4 regions of the Mesorhizobium sp. NZP2077 genome follow, and region 1 is predicted to be linked to each of the others. Evidence: predicted binding sites of a transcription regulator. Region 1 holds the regulator's gene; each other region holds the start of a gene.
The links. Region 1 encodes LexA, which represses DNA repair genes until DNA is damaged. Its sites were predicted from a motif close to TGTTCNNNNTGTGTTCNG; they were not measured.
Positions count from the first base shown of each region.

Region 2: recA (recombinase RecA) is a predicted target of LexA. The motif match lies at 4,328-4,345, and genes of this name have one in related genera.
Region 3: HGP13_RS06365 (helicase-related protein) is a predicted target of LexA. The motif match lies at 2,820-2,837, and genes of this name have one in related genera.
Region 4: HGP13_RS02875 (DNA recombination protein RmuC) is a predicted target of LexA. The motif match lies at 2,542-2,559, and genes of this name have one in related genera.

Region 1 is NZ_CP051293.1:4,285,370-4,291,090, forward strand. It holds gene HGP13_RS21265 (ComEC/Rec2 family competence protein) at 1-1,675, shown strand, start outside; gene lexA (transcriptional repressor LexA) at 1,669-2,409, opposite strand; gene kynU (kynureninase) at 2,774-4,021, opposite strand; gene kynA (tryptophan 2,3-dioxygenase) at 4,102-4,938, opposite strand; gene HGP13_RS21285 (AMP-binding protein) at 4,935-5,721, opposite strand, start outside.
Region 2 is NZ_CP051293.1:4,704,227-4,709,947, forward strand. It holds gene HGP13_RS23590 (SDR family oxidoreductase) at 1-233, opposite strand, end outside; gene alaS (alanine--tRNA ligase) at 244-2,910, opposite strand; gene recA (recombinase RecA) at 3,170-4,270, opposite strand; gene HGP13_RS23605 (carbohydrate kinase family protein) at 4,552-5,496, shown strand; gene HGP13_RS23610 (pseudouridine-5'-phosphate glycosidase) at 5,571-5,721, shown strand, end outside.
Region 3 is NZ_CP051293.1:1,304,446-1,310,166, forward strand. It holds gene HGP13_RS06365 (helicase-related protein) at 1-2,652, opposite strand, end outside; gene HGP13_RS06370 (TetR family transcriptional regulator) at 3,278-3,859, opposite strand; gene HGP13_RS06375 (NAD(P)/FAD-dependent oxidoreductase) at 3,944-5,194, shown strand; gene phbB (acetoacetyl-CoA reductase) at 5,244-5,721, opposite strand, start outside.
Region 4 is NZ_CP051293.1:613,176-618,896, reverse strand. It holds gene truA (tRNA pseudouridine(38-40) synthase TruA) at 1-372, opposite strand, end outside; gene HGP13_RS02890 (N-acetyltransferase) at 495-1,001, opposite strand; gene fmt (methionyl-tRNA formyltransferase) at 998-1,951, opposite strand; gene def (peptide deformylase) at 1,958-2,488, opposite strand; gene HGP13_RS02875 (DNA recombination protein RmuC) at 2,592-3,863, shown strand; gene HGP13_RS02870 (methyltransferase domain-containing protein) at 3,878-4,690, opposite strand; gene HGP13_RS02865 (GFA family protein) at 4,773-5,177, opposite strand; gene HGP13_RS02860 (cation diffusion facilitator family transporter) at 5,354-5,721, opposite strand, start outside.

The DNA of each region.
Region 1 (5,721 bases):
CGGCGGCAGCGGGTTCTTCCTCGGCAATCCAACAGTCGTCTCCGCTGATGACGGTGAGATGCCGCTGTCGGCCCGCCTTTCCTCCGGGATAGAAAATGCCCGTGAAGCCATCGCCGACCACATCAGGGCCACGGTCGGCGGTGCTGAAGGTGAGATCGCGGCAGCGCTCATTGTTGGTGTCCGAGCGGGCATCCCCGACGAAATCAACGAAGCGATGCGGCGCACCGGCATCTATCACATCATCTCGATTTCCGGGCTGCATATGGCGCTGGTCGCCGGCACCATCATGGGTCTGCTGCGCGGCGCCTTCGCGCTGTTTCCGGATTTTTCCGCGCGGCGGCCGGTGAAGAAATACGCGGCTGCCGCGGCACTTGTCTCGATCGCCGCCTATCTCGTCATTTCCGGCGTCGTCGTTGCCGCCGAGCGCAGCTTCATCATGCTGGCGGTGATGCTGATTGCCGTCCTGTTCGATCGCGCGGCGCTGACCATGCGCAATCTGGCGATCTCGGCGATCGCCGTCATCGTGGTTTCGCCGCATGAGGTGGTCGGCCCGAGCTTCCAGATGTCGTTTGCCGCAACGGCCGCACTGGTCGGCGCCTACGCCGGCTGGGCGGATCACCGTGCGGGAAAGGCAAGACCGCCACCGCCAAAGCGGTCCCTGCCAAGCGTTCTCACGCGACGATTCCTGCTGGCGACGGGTGGCTTGGCCATGACTTCGATCATCGCCGGCAGCGCCACGGCGCTATTTGCCATCTGGCATTTCCAGCGGGTGTCGCCGCTCAGCCTGTTCGCCAATCTGGCCGTCATGCCGATCGTGTCAGCGGTGATGTTCCTGGCCGTTGCCAGCGCGTTGCTGATGCCGTTCGGATTGGATGCGCCAGCCCTCTACCTGATGGGCAAGGGCCTGACGGCAATGATCGCCATCTCGGCGTGGATATCGGAACGCTCGCCGGTCGACGCGGTCGGGCTCATTTCGCAGCAATCCGTCCTGCTGGTGACCGTCGCCCTGGTCATCGCGACGATGGCGACGACATGGCTGCGGCTCGCAGCACTGCCATTCGCGCTTGCCGGTCTGCTGACGGTGTCGGATACGCGCACACCGGATGTGCTGATCTCTGAGGACGCGCGGCTGGTCGCCCTGCCGATCGGCGGCGGCGAACTCGCGGTCAGCCGGGCTCGCCCGAACGAGTTCACCGTCGACAATTGGAAACGCGCGCTGACATCCGAAACCATCGTCGTGCCGGAGATGTTCAGCAAGGCGGATGGGCTATTCGACATTGCCGATGCCGTCAATCTGCCACCGGGAGCGCCATTCTATTGCACGGACGGCGTTTGTCTCGCCCGGCACCCGTCCGGCGCGATCATCGCGCATGTCGAAGACCGCAAGGACACCTGGAAGGCCTGCGGTTTCGCAGACCTGATCGTCGTCAATGACGCGACGGGATATGATTCCTGCCACAACTCGCTGGTTCTCGTCGTCACCAAACGGCAGCTCGCCCGCAAGGGCAGTGCTGCCGTCTTCTTCGACCGCCAATCAGCGACAGGTCCTCCAATTATCAGCTTCGCGGTGGACGGGCCGTATCGGCCCTGGCATGCGCAGCGCAAATATTCACGCGAGGCGAGGGGGCTGGCGCCCTGGCGCAAACCCGAAAAGCCTGCCGCTCCTGCTCAGTAGCGCCGGATCAGCCCGACGAGCTTGCCTTGCACCTTGACCCTGTCCGGCCCGAAGATGCGCGTCTCGTAGGCCGGATTGGCGGCTTCAAGCGCGATCGAGGCGCCCTTGCGGCGAAACCGCTTCAGCGTCGCTTCCTCTTCATCCACCAGCGCCACGATGATCTCGCCGGGCTGGGCGGTATCGGCATTGCGGATGATGACGGTGTCGCCATCGAAGATGCCGGCCTCGATCATCGAGTCGCCCTTGACCTCCAGCGCATAATGCTCGCCGCCCATGATCATGTCCGGCGGCACCGAGATCGAATGCGTCTGATGCTGGATGGCATCGATCGGCACACCGGCGGCGATACGCCCCATCACCGGGATCGACACCGCGGAAACCGCGTCGTCGTCATTGCCGGCCGCGGGCAAACGCGACGGCGTTGCAGGCTTGAGTTGGCGGCCAAGGCCGCCCTGACCAAGACTGCCCTGGATGACGCTTGGCGAGAATTTCTTTGCCGCGTTGAGGCCGGGCGCGATCGAATCGGGTAGCCGCAGCACCTCCAATGCCCGAGCCCGGTTGGGCAGCCGGCGGATGAAACCGCGTTCCTCCAGCGCCGTGATCAGGCGATGGATTCCTGACTTGGAGGCGAGATCGAGCGCTTCCTTCATCTCGTCGAAGGAGGGCGGAATGCCGCTTTCCTTCAGCCGTTCATGAATGAACATCAAGAGTTCATGTTGCTTGCGCGTCAGCATGGCAGCCCCCAAGGCTTGAACAAAAGGTCTGAACCAGAATCGAAAAACAAACCCAGAACAAACACTATCTGTTCCAGTTGTGTTCCGCAACCGTTTAAAGTTTAGTGAATTTGTTAAGGCGGCTGAAGTTATTTGGCGCTGGCAGCGGGCCGTGTTCGACGCCTGCCTGCCGCTAACGCGCCCCGGTGCGCGTTGAAATTGTTATGGTTAATGGTGCTGGCTCATTCTTCGGCAAGTGGTTGGAATTGGTCGCAGACGCACCTCGCCGGGGTACATTCGCCGCATTGCCAGTCGTCTGTCGGGGTGAACGAAACGAAACCAAAATGCCAACTTTCGGTCCCCCCATTGCCGTTGTATGGCTGCGTCAGGTAACGGCTTCCTTCACAGCGAAACGCTGATCCTTCCACGCGTCCGTGCGCAGAATGTCTTCCAGCACCTCAACTGCCTGCCATACGTCCTTGTAGCCGACATAGAGCGGCGTGAAGCCGAAACGGATGGTAGACGGCGCGCGAAAGTCACCGATCACCCCGCGCTCGATCAGCGCCCGCATCACCTGATAGCCATGATCGTGAAGGAACGACACTTGGCTGCCGCGCTTGGTCGCATCGCGGGTGCTTTCCAATGTCAGACCATAGGCGCCGCACTTGGCTTCGACGAGTTGGATGAACAGTTCGGTCAACGCGACGCTCTTCTTTCGCAATGCCGCCATGTCGACGTCGCTCCAGATGGCAAGCGCACCTTTAAGCGCCCGCATAGACAGGACCGGCTGCGTGCCGCACAAAAAGCGGCGGATGCCGGTGCCGGCAACATAACCCCGTTCGAAGGCAAAGGGCCGTGCATGCCCCCACCAGCCGCTGAGCGGTTGGCGGATATCGCCGTGGTGACGCTGCGCGGCATAGATGAAGGCCGGTGAGCCCGGACCGCCGTTAAGGTATTTGTAGGTGCAGCCGATGGCGAAATCGGCATTTGCATGGTCGAGCTCGACTGGCAGAGCGCCTGCTGTGTGGCATAGGTCCCAGATGATTAGCGTTCCGGCCGCATGAGCCTTGCGCGTCAGCGCCGCCATGTCGCGCAGTTCACCCGATTTATAGTTGACGTGATTGACCAGCACCACCGCAACGCTTTCGTCGATCAGCTCTTCGATGGTTGGAGCGTCGACGCCCGTGAGGCGCAGCAGGGCGCCATCGCGGGTAGAGGCCACCCCTTCGGCGATGTACAGGTCGGTGGGAAAACTGTCACCCTCGGCGACGATCACCGACCGACCGGGCCGCATCTCCAGCGCCGCGTGCAACACCTTGTAGATATTGATCGACGTCGTATCGCAGACGACGGTCTGGCCAGCCGCGGCTCCTATCAGACGCCCAAGGTGGTCGCCGAGTTCTATCGGCATCTCGAACCATCCGGCTGTATTCCAGGCTCGGATGAGATCCTGGGCCCATTCCTGGGTTGCCGCCTGCTGCAGCTCGCCGAAAACGGCGTGCGACGCCGCCCCGAGTGAATTGCCGTCGAGATAGATCACCCCCTCCGGCAGAATGAAACGATCGCGCATGAGGCGCAGCGGATCCTTGGCATCCATCGCTTCGATTCCAGCGAGATCAGGAATTCCACTCATGGTCTGTCAGTCCTCGGTTGTTCGCGAAGGGTTTCCCGCCACAAGCGCGTGCCCTCTGTATGGCTGTTATCAGTTTGATGTCAGAGCCGGGTGCGAACCGTCCACAGTTCGGGAAACAGCACGACCTCGAGCATCTTCTTCAGATAGGACGCGCCTGACGTGCCGCCGGTGCCGCGCTTGAGGCCGATGATGCGTTCGACCGTGGTGACGTGGTTGAAGCGCCAGCGGCGGAAATAGTCCTCGAAGTCGACCAGCTTCTCGGCCAGCTCATAGAACATCCAGTAGCGCTGCGGGTCGCGGTAGACGGTCTGCCAGGCGACCAGGACCGCTTCATTTTCGGTGCGCGTCTCACGCCAGTCCGTGCGCCTGGCATCGGCGCCGATGTCGAACCCGTTGCGCGCCAATAGCAGCAGCGCTTCATCGTAGAGCGACGGCTCGGCCAGGATCGCCTCCAGCTTGCCGCTGAGGTCCGGCCGGTGCTTGTGCGGCCCGAGCATGGCGAGGTTGCGGTTGCCGGCCATGAATTCGATGGCGCGGTACTGCCAGGACTGGAATCCGGAGGATTGGCCGAGCGCGTCGCGGAATTCGGTGTATTCGCTGGGTGTCATCGTGCGCAGCACGTCCCACGCGTTGTTCAGCTGCTCAAAGATGCGGGCGACGCGCGACAGCATCTTGAAGCTCGGCTCAAGCCGGTCGGCGCGAATGGAACGAATGGCAGCACCGATCTCATGCAAAGCGAGCTTCATCCAGAGTTCCGAGGTCTGGTGCTGGATGATGAACAGCATCTCGTCATGCGCCGACGACAGCGGCGTCTGTGCCTCCAGGACTTTTTCCAGGTGCAGATAGTCGCTGTAGGACATGCGCTCCTTGAACGACATCTGGGCGCCTTCGGACGCCGGATCGTAGGGCTCGCTCAATTGATTTTCTCCGTGCGCAGCCGGAAGCGCTGGATCTTGCCGGTCTGGGTCTTGGGCAGGGCGGCGATGAATTTGACCGAGCGCGGATATTTGTAGGGCGCGATCGTCGCCTTGACGTGGTCCTGCAGGCGCTTGATGGTCAACGCATCCGGCGCCACGCCCTGCGCCAGCACGACATGCGCCTCGACGATCTGGCCGCGTTCGCCATCCTCTGCGCCAATGACAGCACATTCGGCGACATCGGGATGCGAGAGCAGTGCTGCCTCGACCTCCGGACCGGCAATGTTGTAGCCGGCGCTGACGATCATGTCGTCGGAGCGCGCGCCGAAATGGAAGAAACCATCCTCGTCCTGGGTAAATGTGTCGCCGGTGAGGTTCCAGCCGTCGCGCACATACTCCTTCTGCCGGTCGTCGGCCATGTAGCGGCAGCCGGTCGGGCCGCGCACCGCCAACCGTCCGGTCTCGCCACGCGGTACCTCGCGCATCGCAGCGTCGACGATGCGCGCCTCATAACCGCCCACAGGCTTGCCGGTCGATGCAGGCTTCATGTCGCCAAAACGGTTGGAAATGAAGATGTGCAGCATTTCGGTGGCGCCGATGCCGTCGAGGATCGGCTTGCCGGTCTTTTTCGTCCACTCCTCGAAGACCGGAGCCGGCAATGTCTCGCCGGCCGAGACGGCGACGCGCAGCGATGACAAATCGGCACCTTCATCCATGGCCTTCAGCATGGCGCGGTAGGCGGTCGGCGCGGTGAAGGAGACGGTCGCCTTATAGGTCTCGATG
Region 2 (5,721 bases), 420 kb from region 1:
TGCAGCGCGCCTGCCGCATTGACGACCGCGTCCATGCCCGCAACCACCGGCAGCCAGTCTTCAGCGGCGAGCAGTTTCGACATGTCTGCCGCAATCCAGCGAACCGCCGGCCGGCGTCGCTGCGCATCCCTGACATCGCGACCGAGACCGGCCACATGATGACCGTCGCGAAGCAAACGTCCGACGATGGCGTCCCCGATCAAACCATAGCCACCGAGGACAAGAACATTCATGTCGTGGCTTTCAGGCGGCTTCGAGTGCCGCCTTGACCGCCGCAATCGCATCGTTGGCCTTCGACGCATCCGGTCCGCCGGCCTGCGCCATATCGGGCCGGCCGCCACCGCCCTGCCCGCCGAGTGCTGCGGAGGCCACGCGCACCAGATCGACGGCGCTGAAGCGGCTTAACAGATCGTCGGTGACGGCGACGACGACGCTCGCCTTGTTGTCCTCGCCAGCGCCGACGAAGACGACGACACCGGACCCCAGCGAGGTCTTGCCGGCGTCGGCCAGCGGCTTCAGATCCTTCGGCGAGACGCCTGAGACCGCCTTGCCGAGGAAGCCGACACCCGCGACCGTCTCGTTCTCAGAGGGCGCACCGGCCGCGGCACCGCCGCCCAGCGCCAGCTTCTTGCGGGCTTCCGTCAGTTCCTTCTCAAGCTTCTTGCGTTCGTCGAGCAAAGCCTCGACACGCGCCGGCACGTCGGCCGGCGAAATCTTCAGCACGGCTGCCGCTGCCTTCAGGCGCCTGTCCTGCTCGTCGAGATGCTTGCGCGCGGCTTCGCCGGTCAGCGCCTCGATGCGGCGCACGCCGGCGGCGACCGCGCTGTCGGAGACAACGCGGACCAGACCGATATCGCCGGTCGCCCTGACATGGGTGCCACCGCAAAGCTCGACCGAATAGGGTCCATTGGCCTTGGCACCATGCAAGCCGGTGCCCATCGACACGACGCGCACCTCGTCGCCATATTTCTCGCCGAACAGCGCCATGGCGCCCTCGGCGATGGCATCGTCGACCGACATCAGGCGCGTGGTCACCGGGCTGTTCTGCACGACGATCTCGTTGGCCATGCGCTCGACCTCTTCGAGCTCCTCGGCCGAGATCGGCTTGTTGTGCGAGATGTCGAAGCGCAGCCGCTCCGGTGCGACCAGCGAGCCCTTCTGCGCGACATGGGTGCCCAGCACTTCGCGCAGCGCCTCGTGGATCAGATGCGTCGCGGAGTGGTTGGCGCGCAGCCTGGTGCGGCGCGCATGGTTGACCTTGAGCTCGACGGCAGCGCCCGTCTTGACGGTGCCGCTCGCCACCTTGCCCAGATGCACGAACAGCCCATCGGCTTTCTTCTGCGTGTCGGAGACCTCGATCGAAAACCCTTCGCCAGAGATCACACCGGTGTCGCCCATCTGGCCGCCGGACTCGCCATAGAACGGCGTCTGGTTGACGACCACGGCTACGGCGTCGCCCTTGCCGGCACTGTCGACGGTCTTGCCGTCCTTGACCAGCGCCTGGATGAGGCCTTCCGCAGCTTCAGTCTCGTAGCCAAGGAATTCGGTGGCGCCGGCCTTTTCACGCACGGAGAACCAGACAGTCTCGGTGGCGGCCTCGCCTGACCCCGCCCAGTGCTTGCGAGCCTCGGCCTTCTGCTGCTCCATCGCATTGGTGAAGCCGGCAAGATCGACCGAGATGCTGCGCTGGCGCAGCGCGTCTTGCGTCAGGTCGAGCGGGAAACCGTAGGTGTCGTAGAGCTTGAAGGCCGTCTCCCCGTCCAGCATGTCGCCGGCATGCAGCGTCTCCGTCGCCTCCGAGAGCAGGCCGAGGCCGCGCACCAGCGTCTTGCGGAAGCGTGTCTCCTCGAGCTTCAGCGTCTCTGTGATCAACTGTTCGCCGCGCAGCAGTTCGGGATAGGCCTGGCCCATCTCGCGCACCAGCGCCGGCACCAGCTTCCACATCAGCGGCTCGTTCGCACCGAGCAACTGCGCGTGGCGCATGGCGCGGCGCATGATGCGGCGCAGCACATAGCCGCGGCCTTCGTTCGACGGCAGCACGCCGTCGGCAACCAGGAAGGAGGAAGAGCGCAAATGATCGGCAATGACGCGGTAGGATGCCACCGTTTCCGCATCGGGAGCACGCCCGAGCGCGGAGGACGCCGCATCTATCAAATGCCGGAACAGGTCGGTCTCGAAAACGCTTTCCACGCCTTGCAGGATGGAGGCCATGCGCTCCAGGCCCATGCCGGTGTCGATGGACGGACGCGGCAGGTCGACGCGCTCCTCCTTCGTCACCTGTTCATATTGCATGAACACCAGGTTCCAGAATTCGAGGAAGCGATCGCCGTCTTCCTCGGGACTGCCGGGAGGACCACCCCAGATGTGCTCGCCACGATCGATGAAGATTTCCGAGCACGGCCCGCAAGGACCGGTGTCGCCCATCGCCCAGAAATTGTCCGAGGTCGGGATGCGGATGATGCGATCGTCCGAGAAGCCGGCGATCTTCTTCCAGAAGCCGGCCGCCTCGTCGTCCGTATGGTAGACGGTGACCAGCAGCTTGTCCTTGTTCAGCCCGAACTCCTTGGTGATCAGGTTCCAGGCAAGCTCGATGGCACGCTCCTTGAAATAGTCGCCAAAGGAGAAATTGCCGAGCATCTCGAAAAAGGTCAGATGGCGTGCGGTGTAACCGACATTGTCGAGGTCGTTGTGCTTGCCGCCGGCGCGGACACTCTTCTGGGCGGTGGTGGCACGCGAATAGGACCGCTTCTCCAAACCGGTGAAGACGTTCTTGAACTGCACCATGCCGGCATTGGTGAACATCAATGTCGGATCGTTGCGCGGCACGAGCGGGCTCGAGGCCACGACCTCGTGGCCCTCCTTGCGGAAATAGTCGAGAAAGGTCGACCGGATCTCGTTCACGCCACTCATGACTGCTGCCTTTTCGCGAAAACCGCCGGCGCGGCCGGCGGAAACTGGTCTCTGCTTTGCAGAAATAGATTTGGCCTTTTAGCGGGCACGCCCCAGCCTGTCCAGAAACACGGAATTGGGCCAACTGAGGAGCTTGCCGTCCCCCAAAAACGAAAACCGCCGGCGCGAAGGCCGGCGGTTTTGAACGCAATACTACAGAACTCAGTTACTTAAGCCTCAGATCATAGACAGGGATTATGGCCGAACTCCGGCAATGGCCCTACATCGCGCCGGCTTCGTCCTCAAAACCGTCGTCGCCATTGCCCTCAGAGCCACCATTCTCGAGGAACTTTTCGGCGATCAGCCCGGCATTCTGCCTGAGCGCCAGTTCGATCTCGCGTGCGGTATCGGGATTGTCGCGCAGGAACAGTTTTGCATTTTCGCGGCCCTGGCCAAGACGCTGCGAATTGTAGGAGAACCAGGCGCCCGACTTCTCGACCACGCCGGCCTTGACGCCGAGATCGACCAGTTCGCCGGTCTTGGACACGCCCTCGCCATACATGATGTCGAACTCGACCACCTTGAAGGGCGGCGCCAACTTGTTCTTGACCACCTTGACGCGGGTCTGGTTGCCGACGACCTCGTCACGGTCCTTGACCGAGCCGATGCGGCGGATGTCGAGGCGAACCGACGCGTAGAATTTCAGCGCATTGCCGCCGGTGGTGGTTTCGGGCGAGCCGAACATGACGCCGATCTTCATGCGGATCTGGTTGATGAAGATGACCATGGTGTTGGAACGCGAGATCGAGGCGGTCAGCTTGCGCAGCGCCTGGCTCATCAAGCGGGCCTGCAGGCCCGGCAGCGAATCGCCCATCTCGCCTTCGATTTCGGCACGCGGCGTCAGCGCCGCCACCGAATCGACCACCAGAACGTCGATGGCGCCGGAACGCACCAGCGTGTCGCAGATTTCCAGCGCCTGCTCGCCAGTGTCGGGCTGCGAGATCAGCAGGTTTTCAAGGTCGACGCCAAGCTTGCGGGCATAGACCGGATCGAGCGCATGTTCGGCGTCGACGAAGGCGCAGATGCCGCCCTTCTTCTGGGCTTCGGCCACGGTGTGCAGCGCCAGCGTCGTCTTGCCCGAGCTTTCCGGCCCGTAGATTTCGATGATGCGGCCGCGCGGCAGGCCACCGACGCCAAGCGCGATGTCGAGGCCGAGCGAGCCGGTCGGCACCGTTTCGATCTCGACGACCTGCTCGTTGGCGCCGAGCCGCATGATCGAGCCCTTGCCGAAAGCCCGCTCGATTTGCGACAGCGCCGCATCCAGAGCCTTTGATTTGTCCACTGCCTTATCCTCTACAAGCCGCAAAGAATTCTGAGCCATGATACATCACCCCTTGGTCGTCAATGAAGGCCGGACAATCCGTAATCCCTGCCATTTTGTACCTTTTTTGTTCTCGTTTGGCAAGAGGGAACAAATATCTGAAAAACAAATGATATCCGGATTTGTTCTTTTTTCGTACCAAGAGGTCGAACAGCAATACACCGCGCATTAGGCCAGACGGCTTCCTTGTTTCGATCTGCCGAATCGCTGCCTTGCATGCGAAGCTCCGTCGCACAGCCTAGCGCTTGTGCGACTGGAATAACAAAGGTCATATCGCCGGCATGGTGAAATCCAAGAAAATACTGGCCGTGGGCGGCGCCCATATCGACCGGCGTGGCCAGGTGTCCGGCGCTTACGTGCCGGCTGCGTCCAATCCCGGCACGATGCGCGAGGATGTCGGCGGCGGCGTCTTCAACGCGCTGCGCAGCACGGTGCGGCGCGGCGCCTCCGCTTCACTGCTTTCGATGCGGGGCGGCGATGCGGCGGGCGATACGGTTTCACGCGCCATAGCGGAAGCAGGCATCGCTGATCTGTCGGCGGTGTTCCTCGACCGCACGACGCCGAGCTATACCGCGTTGATCGACCGCGAGGGTGAACTGATCGTCGGCTTTGCCGATATGGCGCTATACGATCTGGCGTTCCCCAAGCAGATGAGGCGCTCCAAGGTCCGCGAGGCGATCGCTGCCGCCGATGCCATACTGTGTGATGCCAATCTGCCTTCGGCGGCACTGGAGCGGCTGGTTTCGCTAGCCGCCGGCAAACCCGTATTCGCCATTGCCATTTCGCCGGCCAAGGTAATCCGGCTGATACCGGTGCTCGGCGCGTTGGCTCAGCTGTTCATGAACCGGCGAGAAGCCATGGCGCTGGCCGGCGTCCATGCGGATGCCGCCGAGCGAGATCTCATCGACGGATTGCGATGCAGCGGCCTGACCAGCGGCATCGTGACGGCAGGCAGCGCACCGGTGCTGGGTTTCGACGAAGCAGGCGCCTTCTCGATCCTGCCGCCGCCGCCGAGAAGAGTTGCCGATGTCACTGGTGCCGGCGACGCACTGGCGGGTGCAACGATGGCGGCCTTGCTGCGCGGCATCCCTTTGCGCCAGGCCTTGCGCGACGGCGTCGCGGCAGCGACGCTGGCGATCGAAAGCGCCGACGCCGTTCCCGATTTCACCGCCGCAAGCTTCGCTGAAGCGCTGGCCCTTGTGCCGGAGGCGCAGGAAGTGGCATGAGACCGGCAAATTCATAGTGCCTGAGTGAAGCTGCGTATCCAGACGGATGCGCCGCACTCCGGTTGGAGATTGAGATGAGCCCAGAGACCGCCCGCCCCTTCATCGATATCCACGCACCGGTGGCGCAGGCCCTGGCGGCTGGCCGGCCGGTGGTGGCGCTGGAAAGCACCATCATCACCCATGGCATGCCCTACCCCGACAATGGCGCGATGGCGGCCGATGTCG
Region 3 (5,721 bases), 3.0 Mb from region 1:
GATCACTTCAGCCGGCGCTTCGACAGCAGCCGGTTCCGAACCCTCGACTGCTGCCTCCGCCACCGCATCTGTTGCGGCAGCCTCTGCAGCCCTGGCCTGCTCGGCACGTGCAGCCTCTTCCGCTGCACGTTTCGCAGCCACGGCTTCCCGCGCGGCAGTGTCCTGCGCTTCGAGCCGCGCCTTGACCTCCGCCGCCGGCTTCGGCTCGGCGCGATAGCCGAGACCCTTGAGGATCTCTTCCATGTCGTCGGCGGTGGCGCCGAGGATCGACATCATCGGCGGCGTCACCATGAAGGACTGGCCGTCATAGGCGCCATCCGGACGCTGGCCGAGGCCGGGCTTCCAGTTGGTCGCCGGACGGATGAGATCCGCCAGCCGTTCCAATATGTCGATGCGGACGGCGCGGCGACCGAGATTGCGGTAGCCGGCAAGCTTGTAGAAGGCCTTGTCGAAGGCCGGATCGATGACCACGGACGTGCGGCCGGACGCCAGCGCGTGGACCACGTCGCCGAAACCAGGCTTGTCCTTGCCGTCATTCGTCAGCGCCCACAGCAAGGTCACCAGTCCGGCGGGCGCCGGCTTGATCAGCGCCGGCACGAAGACATGATAAGCGCCAAAGCGCACGCCAAGCCGGCGTAGCGCTGCACGACCCTCCTGGTCGAGCGACTTCATCTCCTCGGCGATATCGCGGCGGTTGATGAGGCCGAAATTCTCGACCAGCTGGAAGGCGATGCCACGACCGATGCCGGAAATCTGGTCGGCGTTCTTCAGGTCGACCAGCGGCTTCAACAGACTTTCAATCTGGAAATTGACGAAACGTTCGGCGCGCGCGGCGACCTTGTCGCGCGCCGGGCCGGTCAACTGTTCGTCGGCCAGCAGAACCAGGCGCGGCTTCAGCGCGTCTTCGCCGGAAACCAGCGTCCCGATCGGTGCACCGATCCAGCGCAGTGTGCCGTCCGAGCCAAGTGCGAGGTCGCCATTGGCGCAAGCGCCAAAACGTTCGGCGCGCGCCTCGAATTCGGCGGCCAGCGCTTTTTGCGCGGCCGTGCGCACGGCCTTGGCGTCTTCGCCGCCGGCGGTCTGGTCGGCGGTGAAGCGGAACCCTTGCAACTCGCCGACATGGTGGCCTTCGACAAGAACGGTTCCGGTAGGACTAATTTCGGCTTCAGGCATGGTATTTTCTCTAAGGCGCCGCATGAGGACGGAAGTCCTGCGGTCTACGAAGCGTTTCGTCAACCGCTCATGCAACGCATCCGACAATCTGTCTTCGATTTCGCGCGTCTTTTCCTGCCAGTGTGCCTGATCGGCCAGCCAGCCGGGCCGGTTCGACACGAATGTCCAGGTGCGGATCTGGGCAATGCGGTGCGACAGTGTGTCGATGTCGCCCTCGGTGGTGTCGGCGCGGCGCACCTGCTCGGCCATGTAGTTTTCGTCGACATGGCCATGGCGGGCAAGGTCCATATAGATCGAGGCGATGAGGTCGGCATGCTGGGCGGGCGCGATCTTGCGGTAGTCGGGCAGCGCGCAGGCTTCCCACAGCAGCGCCACGCGCTTGGCATTGGTGGCGAGCGCACGGATGTCCTCGTCGCGGGAGAGGTATTCGAGCGCCTGCGCGTCCACCGCCGGCAGCGCCCGCGTCAGGCCCTCGACCGGCGCGTTGGTCTCGATCGAGCGTTTCAATGCATCCAGACTGGCGAAGTCGAAATGGGCGGTGCGCCACTGCAGCACCTTCACCGGCTCGAAATCATGGCCTTCGATCTTCTTGACCAGGTCTTCGTCGAGCGGGTCGACCTGGCCGGTAACGCCAAAGGTGCCGTCGCGCAGATGCCGGCCGGCGCGGCCGGCGATCTGGCCAAGCTCGGCCGCCGTCAAATTGCGATACTGGTAGCCGTCGAATTTGCGGTTCTGGGCGAAGGCGACATGGTCGAGATCGAGGTTGAGGCCCATGCCGATGGCGTCAGTGGCGATGAGATAGTCGACATCGCCTGACTGGAACAGCGCCACCTGGGCATTGCGGGTGCGCGGCGAGAGCGCCCCTAGCACGACGGCCGCTCCACCCTGCTGGCGGCGGATCAGTTCGGCGATGGCATAGACCTCGTCGGCCGAGAAAGCGACGATCGCCGTGCGGCGGGGCAGTCGGGTCAGTTTCTTCGAACCGGCATAGGCCAGATGCGACAGCCGCGGCCGCGTCACCACCGAGACGCCCTTCAGCAAGCGCTGGAGGATGCCGTGCATGGTAGCGGCACCCAGCAGCAGCGTTTCCTGGCGGCCACGCAGATGCAGGATGCGGTCGGTGAAGATGTGGCCGCGTTCGAGGTCGCCGGCCAGCTGCACCTCGTCGATGGCGACGAAGGCGGCGTCTGTCTCGCGCGGCATGGCCTCGACGGTGCAGACAGAATATTTCGCGCCGGGCGGCTGGATCTTCTCCTCGCCGGTGATCAGCGCGACCTTGTGGGCGCCGACCTTTTCGCAGACGCGGCTGTAGACCTCCCTGGCCAGCAGCCGGAGCGGCAGGCCGATGACACCGGTTTCGTGCGCCACCATACGCTCGATGGCGAGGTGGGTCTTGCCGGTGTTGGTCGGGCCAAGCACCGCGGTCACGTCGCGGCCCGACAGGATCAGCGGCTCAGTGTGTTTCGGCTGGATGTTCATCGACCTGGAAATAAGGCTTTCTGGCCTCTGGTTGTCGGGAGCGCGCCCCAACTGGCGCGTATGACAGGCGACACATAGGGATTTCGGGCGCGAAGCGAAAGCGGAATGTTCCGCCAGCGGCTCGAAGGCCTCGCTGTCAAGCCCTTAAGTGGTTGCTGATTAAGAGTTGGAACGAGTCTGGAACGAATCGGCGACGAATCAGTGACTCCGACAGATTCAGCTTTTGTTCACGGCTACATGTGGATTTCGTGACCATGAGTCTCACCACATGCTGAATCGCCGAACTGGCCCGTTTTATGCTAGGCGAGCTTAGCTATTAATCTTTGCCGTGAAACGAGGGAGACGACGCGATGCTGGTCGCCCAAGGTAATGAAATTGTTAATCTTTCTGAACCGGGTGTTAAAGAATTACAGGCGATTCCGGGCCATTAACGTTAACTTCCGCTCAAAGCCAGAACGAATAGGAGACAAAACAGCGCTGGCGGAATTTTCCCGTTTTGTTCCGCCAATATCTGGTGTTGTGAACAGCTTATCCACCGAGAATTCACAGGCTTGCCCACATGGTTCGCACACGCGGCGCTGCCGCCATTAACCTTTGCGTGCCGGATTGGGGCACATCCCCAAAGTCAATGCGCGTCGTGACCCATAGCGTAGCGTTGTAATACGGGGCCGATGTTTCGGATGATGTCTTCATGGGATAGCGCGACCACCGGCTCAAGCCGTAGCAGGTATCGGCACATGGCGAGACCCAGCAACTGGCTGGCAACCAGCCCGGCGCGTCTACCGGCATCCGCCGGGTCACCGATCGAAGCGACCATGGGCCTCACCTGGTTGGCGAAGACATCGCGGACCTTGTCGGCTGCGTGCTCGTTCGAAGCCGCCGAGCGCAGCAGGATTATCATTCCGGGTCCGTTGGCCGGACCTTCCCAGTTCACGAGAAAGCGCCTGATCAGCGTTTCGCCGATAGCGGCTGGATCGATCCGCTGATCGGGCAGTTGCAGGTTCACGACTGCCGCCCTGGCGAACAACTCGTCCTTGCTGTGGAAATAACGGATCACCATCGCCGGATCGATTGAGGCCTGTGCTGCAACGTCTCGGATGGAGGCGCCGTCATAGCCGTGCTCGGCGAAAAGTTGGCGCGCGGCTTCGAGGATTTGAGCCCGTGTACGGTCTGACTTGGTTATTTTTTTCGGCTGATTCTCGGTCATGAAAATGCGTATGCCAACACCTGTTGACAAATGCAATGCGGTTCGCTAAAAAGTCAACGATTGTTGATAAATGGAGGTGGGAAAATGCTGCCCGAAAAAACTGAAGTCCTGATCATAGGTGCTGGTCCGACCGGCATGGCGCTGTCCATTGCACTGCACCAGGCCGGTGTCGATCACGTGCTGATCGAGAAGCTTGCGCAGGGCCTGCAGACGTCGCGCGCCGGTGTCATCCATGCGCAAACACTGGAATCGCTCGAACCGCTCGGCGTCACGCAGCGGCTGAGCGAGCTTTCGGTGAAGCTGAAAGATTTCACCATACGCGACCGAAACAGGGCGCTGCTCAAGCTCGATTTCGGCAAGCTCCCATCAAGATATCCTTACTTGATGATGCTGCCGCAGAATCTGACCGAGCAGGTGTTCGCCGAACGGATCTTCGCACTTGGCGGCACCATTCATCGCGAAGTCGAGGCTGTGGCGTTTGCTCAAGACAGTGACGGCGCGCGGGTGACAGTGGTCGAAAACGGCCAAGAGAAAATCATATCGGCGCGCTACGTCGTCGGCGCCGACGGCATGCAGAGCCTGGTACGCAAGTCGACAGGCATCGAGTTCGACGGCGAGGCGTATGACGGCTCGTTTGTGCTGGCAGACGTTCGTCTCGACTGGCCGGTGGGGCCGACAGAGGTGTCGCTGTTCTTTGCCCCGGCCGGACTGGTGGTTGTGGCACCACTTCCGGACGGATCTTATCGTGTCGTCGCGACAATGGATGAGGCGCCGGAGAAACCTGATGTCGCCGACATCCAGGCGCTGCTCGACAGCCGTGGACCGACAACAAAGAGAGCCCGGGTGCTTGGCATCACCTGGAGTTCGCGATTCCGCGTTCATCATCGCTTGGTCCGGGCCTATCGCAAGGACCGGCTGTTCCTGATGGGCGATGCCGCCCATGTCCATAGCCCGGCGGGTGGGCAAGGCATGAACACAGGCATCATCGATGCTGTCGTGCTTGGCCAATTGCTTGGCGATGTGGTGAACGGCGTTCGTTCCGAGGCGGAACTCGACCTTTATGAAACGCTGCGCCGCCCGGCGGCTCAGGAGGTCCTCGGACTCGCGGGCAGGATGACCGACATGGCGCTTGCCCGCAATCCGGTGAAGCGGTTCCTGCGCAATCTGGCGCTTTCCGTGGTGAACCTCAGCCCGCTCCTGAAGCGTCGCATCGCGCTGAAACTGTCAGGGCTAAGCCGGGCGTCGCTGGCCCGGCTTCCGGCGCCTTCGGGCAAGCCGGGATCAGTCGCGGCCAGCAAGTCTGAAGCCGGACCCGAACTGAAACTGGCTGCCTGACAAATCGCGATTGTCAGGCAGCCAGGCGGTTGCCGAGCGTCGCCAAGCCTCAGACGAAGTACTGGCCGCCATTGGCCGTGATGGTCGAGCCGGTGATGAAGCCGGCATCCTCCGAAGCGAGGAAGACGACGCAGCGCGCGATCTCCTCCGGTTCGCCGAGGCGGCCGACCGGGATCTGCGGGATGATGCGCTCGTTGAGCACCTTCTCGTCGATCGCCTTGACCATCTCGGTGGCGATGTAGCCGGGGCAGATGACGTTGACGGTGATGCCCGCGCGAGCACCTTCCTGAGCCAGCGCCTTCGAGAAGCCGATGTCGCCGGCCTTGGCGGCGGAGTAGTTGACCTGGCCGGCCTGGCCCTTCTGGCCGTTGATCGAGGAGATGGTGATGACGCGGCCGAACTTGCGCTCACGCAGGCCGTTCCACAGTGGATGCGTCATGTTGAAAACACCGGACAAATTGGTGTCGATGACCTCTTTCCACTGCTCGCGCGTGATCTTGTGGAACATGGCGTCGCGGGTGATGCCG
Region 4 (5,721 bases), 3.7 Mb from region 1:
CGCCGGCGCGCGGCGGTTGAGGATGCGGTAGAGGTAGTGGCGGCCGGTGGCCGAGAAGCGCGCATCGAAATCGTCCGGGACGATTGTCGCCTTCAGGATGGCGACATGCGCGGCGGCCGCCTGCAGATGCGCGTTGATCGCATCGCGCACCTTGTCTTCAGGCCACGCCTTGGCGAGGTCGACATGCGCCACCTGGGCGGTCGCATGCACGCCGGCGTCGGTGCGGCCGGCGGCGCGCATCCGCACCGCCTCGCCGCTGAATTTTTCGATCGCCTGCTCGATCGCCTGCTGCACCGAAGGCTGATCGGCCTGGTGCTGCCAGCCGGCAAACAGGCTGCCGTCATATTCGATGTCGAGGCGAAAACGCGGCATTTGCGGCTACAGCTCTCGCCTCGAGCAATTCCAGGAAAAGTGTGAAACGGGTTTCCGTCCGGAATTGCGTTAAAACAAAGAGGTAGAGCAGGTCACCGTTTCCATGAAAACGGTGGACTGCTCTACGCGGCGAGAGCGGTGAAGGCCGAAGCGTAGACCAGCCTGCCGGCCTCCGGAGCGTCGCCCCAGGCCAGCGCCTGCAGCGCCTCACCCTGGTATTCGCTCTCGAACTTTTCGGCACGCGCATGGCTGTAGCCGAAACGGCCGTAATAGGCCGGGTCGCCCAGCACCACGGCCAGCGTCTCGCCGGCATCCCTGAGACGGATATGCGCCTCGCGGATCAGCGCGCCGCCAATACCGCTGCCATGGAACGAAGGCTCCACAGCCAGCGGCGCCAGCGCCACGGCCGCAAAGCTCTTGCCGCCATTGCTGACGAACAGCCGCGAAAACAGGATGTGGCCGACCACCTGGCCGTCTTCTTCTGCCACCAGTTCGACGACCGCGTCGCCGCCGGTGACCAGCGCGTCGACCAGCCCGGCCTCCGCCTGCTGGCCGAAAGCGTGTTCTTCGACGAGGCGAATGGCCTCGCGATCCCGCGGCGTTGCCGCGCGTATCGACATCATGCTCATGAGAACTTCATTCCTTTTACGATCTTGGCTCCGCGCAGGAATTCCGACGCGGCGGCGGGCTTTCCACCCGCACGTTGAACTTCGACCAACCTGACCGCACCTGCCCCGCAGGCGACCGTCAGCCGGTCATCGAGAATTCCTCCCGACTCGCCCGAATCTTCCAAAGGCGACAGGCCTTGGGACAGCGTCGAGCGAAGCAGTTTCAGCCGCTCCATGCGGCCGCCAATGTCAATTTCGGACCAGGCGCCGGGAAAGGGCGACAGGCCGCGAATATGGTTATGGACCTCGGCCGCAGGCCGCGTCCAGTCCACATGCGTCTCGGATTTATCGATTTTTCTGGCGTAAGTCACCCCTTCCGCCGCTTGCGCGGTAAATGTCAGGGTGTTCCTTTCCAGCCGCGCCAGCGCTTCCACCATCAGGGCAGCACCGACACTCATCAACCGATCATGCAGATCGCCGGCTGTCATATCGGGGTCGACAGCGCATTTTTCAAGCAAGCCCACCGGTCCGGTGTCCAGGCCCTCTTCCATGCGCATCACCATCATGCCGCTTTCCAGGTCTCCAGCCATGATGGCGCGCTGCATGGGGGCGGCACCGCGCCAGCGTGGCAGAAGCGACGCATGGCCGTTGATGCAGCCAAGCCGGGGCGCGTCGAGAATAGCCTTCGGCAGCAGCAAACCATAGGCGACGACCACGGCGATATCGGCCTGCAGGGCATGGAACGCGGCCTGCTCGGCCTCGCTTTTCAGCGAAGTCGGCGTACGCACCTCGACGCCCAGCCGCTCGGCCTCGCGCTGCACCGGCGACGGCGTCAGCTCCAACCCGCGCCGTCCGGCGGCCCGCGGCGGCTGCGTGTAGACGCCGGAAATCTCATGTCCGGCTTCGGCGATGGCGCGCAACGTCGGCACCGAAAACTCCGGCGTGCCCATGAAGATGACGCGAAGGGGCATTTTCCCCTATCCCACCAGCTTGCCTTGCGCCTTGTCCTTGGCGAGCTTCTTGAATTTCTTCACCACCATGTCGCGCTTCAGCTTCGAGATGTGGTCGATGAACAGCACGCCGTTGAGATGGTCGATCTCGTGCTGCAGGCAGGTCGCCATCAGGCCCTCGGCCTCCATCTCCTGCAGCTTGCCGTCGCGATCGAGATATTTCACGCGAACGGAAGCCGGGCGTTCGACCTCGGCGTAATAGTCGGGGATCGACAGGCAGCCTTCCTCGTAAACCGAACGCGCGTCGGCGCTGCTCAGCACCTGCGGGTTGATGAAGACATGCGGCGCCGGCGTTTCGTCTTCCTTGGCGAGGTCGATCACCAGCATGCGCACAGGCTCGCCGATCTGGATCGCCGCCAGCCCGATGCCGGGCGCGTCATACATGGTCGCCAGCATGTCGTCGGCCAGCTTGCGCAAAGGCGCGTCGACGCGCTCCACCGGCTTGGAAAGCTGGCGCAGGATGGGATCGGGAAGGATGATGAGCGGCTTGATCGGCATGGCGTCCCACGTAAGACGTCCAGCGAAAAGCGTCAACCGGGGCATCCAAGCCGTGTTCTTGTTTTGATCTGTGCGATCAGGCCGAATCGGCTATGCTGTCCACATGAATGATCTGAGTAGCATCCTTTCGCAGCCCATCGCACGGCTTGGCGCCTCGACAATCACGCTCGGCCACGCGCTGGCCTTCGGCGCTTTGCTGTTTCTCGGCCTGTTCGTGGCGCTGGTCATCGCGCTGTGGCGGTCGGCCAAGGCGCGCGCGGTCGCTGCCGCGGAAGCCGCCGACCATGCCCGCGATGCCGAGGCACGGATGGCCGGCATATTGCAAAGCCAGGCCGAAATGCAGGGCCGCATGGGCGCCATCGCCGAAGTGTTCGGCGCACGCCAGGCGGAGCTGACGCAGTCGATCGGCCAGCGGCTCGACGCCATGACAGGCCGACTCGGCCAGACCATGACCGAGCAGACCAAATCCACGCATGAGAGCCTGGCCAAACTGCAGGAGCGGCTGGCGATCATCGATGTCGCACAAGGCAACATCCAGTCGCTTGCCGGCCAGGTCGTACAGCTGCAGGCCATACTCTCCAACAAGCAGACGCGCGGCGCCTTCGGTCAGTCGCGCATGGAGGCGATCGTCGCCGACGGCCTGCCGATGGGCGCATACGAATTCCAGGCGACCCTGTCGAACGGCAGCCGGCCGGATTGCCTGGTGAAGATGCCGAACGGCGCGCCGTCGCTGGCCATCGACGCAAAATTTCCGCTGGAAGCCTGGAATGCCATCCGCGCCGCCGATGGCGCCGACCTGCAGAAGGTTGCTTCGCAGGCCTTCCGCCGCGACATCGAGATCCATGTCCGCGATATCTCGGAAAAATATCTGATCCAGGGCGAGACGCAGGACACCGCTTTCATGTTCGTGCCCTCGGAATCGGTGTTCGCCGAGATCCACGAGAATTTCGAGGCTATCGTCCACAAGGCGCACCGCGCCCGCATCGTCATCGTCTCGCCGTCGCTGCTGATGCTGTCGATCCAGGTCATCCAGGCGATCCTCAAGGATGCCCGCATGCGCGAACAAGCGCATCTGATCCAGGGCGAGGTGATCCGGCTGATGGAGGATGTGCAACGTGTCGACGAGCGCGTGCGCAAGCTGCAGGTGCATTTCGGCCAGTCGGCCAAGGACATCGACGACATCCTCGTCTCGACCTCGAAGGTGACCAAGCGCGGCCAGAAGATCGAGGCGCTGGAGTTCGGCGTGCAAGTTGAAGGCGATGCGCATCCGGAGACGCCGTCACGTGCACCGGCCGCGAAACTCGAACCCGGCCCGCGCGTAGCCGATTCAAAGACCGGCCAGCTCAGGCTGCGGGTCGTTGAAGGCGACGACTAGAGGGCAGTTCCCACCTAGGCCACAGCCACGATGACATGTGCCTGAATTTTGGCGGCAACCGCGCCGCTGCCATGCCTGGCAGCAATCGCGGCTGCTGCATAGTCCGTTGCAGCGTCGAGTTTGCCCGGATCCCGGGCCTCGATTTCGGTGCGGAGCACTGTTCCCTGGCAATAGGCAACGGCCGGAATGCGCGGCGAGGGTGCCCGACTTTGTTCGGCCTTCGTCTCGATCGCCACACCGGAGAAACCTGCCTCCTCGAGGTCTCTGCGGATCAGTGCCGTATCGTGGTAGCCGTGCGGCGTGCGGGCCAGGAAGCGTGGTGGATCGTTCGGAAAAATCCTGGCCAGGGCATTGGTCACATCATCGGCAAACACATTCTCTTCGATGCGATCCCATACGTTGAACAGAAAATGCCCGCCGGGTTTCAGCACCCGCCTTGCTTCGCGGTAGGCGGAGGGGCGGCTGGGAAAGAACATCGCGCCGAACTGGCAGCAAACCAGATCGAAGGCCGCGTCTTCAAACGGCAGCGCCATTGCATCGGCCTGGCGCCATTGGATGCGACTGTCCTGCGCTTGTCGCGAAGCGGCGTAGTCGAGCATCGGCTGATTGAGGTCGGACACGACATAACTTGCGTCAGGGGATAATTTTGGCGCCAGGGCGCGGGTGACGACGCCGGTGCCGGCGGCCACTTCCAGGACGGCGCTGGGCGAGAAGGACGCGGCTCTGGGTGCAAGGTCCGCGGCGAACGGTTCGAAAATCAGCGGCACCATATAGCGGTCGTAGTTTTCCGGGATCGAGCCGGCAAACAACTTGTCCGTTTCCAACATGGCTATCACCCGCCTGTTTGATGGCAAGCCACGCTAGCACACAATTGTTTGTCCTGGGCGGCTTTCGACCGAGAGGCAGCTGCTACTGCTCTTCCACGATCTTGGTGCCCTCGAATTCAGGCAGCCAGTGCAGCGCCGAGCGATGCCAGTATTGCGTCTGCGGGACCAGTTCGTCACGCTGCCGTGCCGTACCGACCCGGATGCCGTAAACCTTTGGCCCGTCACCGACCGACGTCGCATAGAGATGCGAACCGCACTCGCCGCAAAAGCCCTGGGCGCGCTTGGCGCCGCTGGCTCCGGTCTTGATATAGACCTTGGGTGTGCCCCTGGTGATCCGGTAGTTCTCCTCCGGCACCCGCACCGAGACGCGAAAGGCCGTGCCCGTCAGTTGCTGGCAGTCCGTGCAATGACAGATCGAAGTCTTTGCCGGGTCGACTTCCGCTTCATAGGTGATGGCGCCGCAATGGCACCCGCCATCGATCTTCATGGTTGTTCCTCCGAAATCCATCGACTGATCTTAGCGGGACCAGGTGGTGGGGCCAACACTGCAGTGCTGGTCCAGGACTGGCAATTCCAGGAAAAGTGTGAGCGGTTTTCCGTCCGGAATTGCGTCAAAACCAGGAGTCAGAGCGGTTCGCCGTTTCCATGAAACGGTGAAGCGCTCTAGTTGGACGCCGCTTCGATCAGCTTGCGCCGCTGCTCCCAGGTGCCTGTCGTCTGCGGCTTGACGAACAGCCGCGTGATCTCCGGCATTTCCTGCTTCAACCGGGCCTCAATGCGCTCGACACAGGCCTCGATCTCCGGCGCCGTCAGATGGTCCTCGAATTCGATGCTCAAGCCGGCAACGATCTCTTGCGGTCCCATGTGGACGGTCAGCACGCCGTTGGCCCGCTGCACCGCCGGATCCTGCTGGGCGATCGCCAGCACCTTTTTCTGCACCTCGGGCGAGGCCGGCTCGCCGATGAGCAGGCCCTTGCTTTCGCGGGCCAGGAAGATCGCCGTTGCGCCCAGGATCAGCCCGATGCCGATCG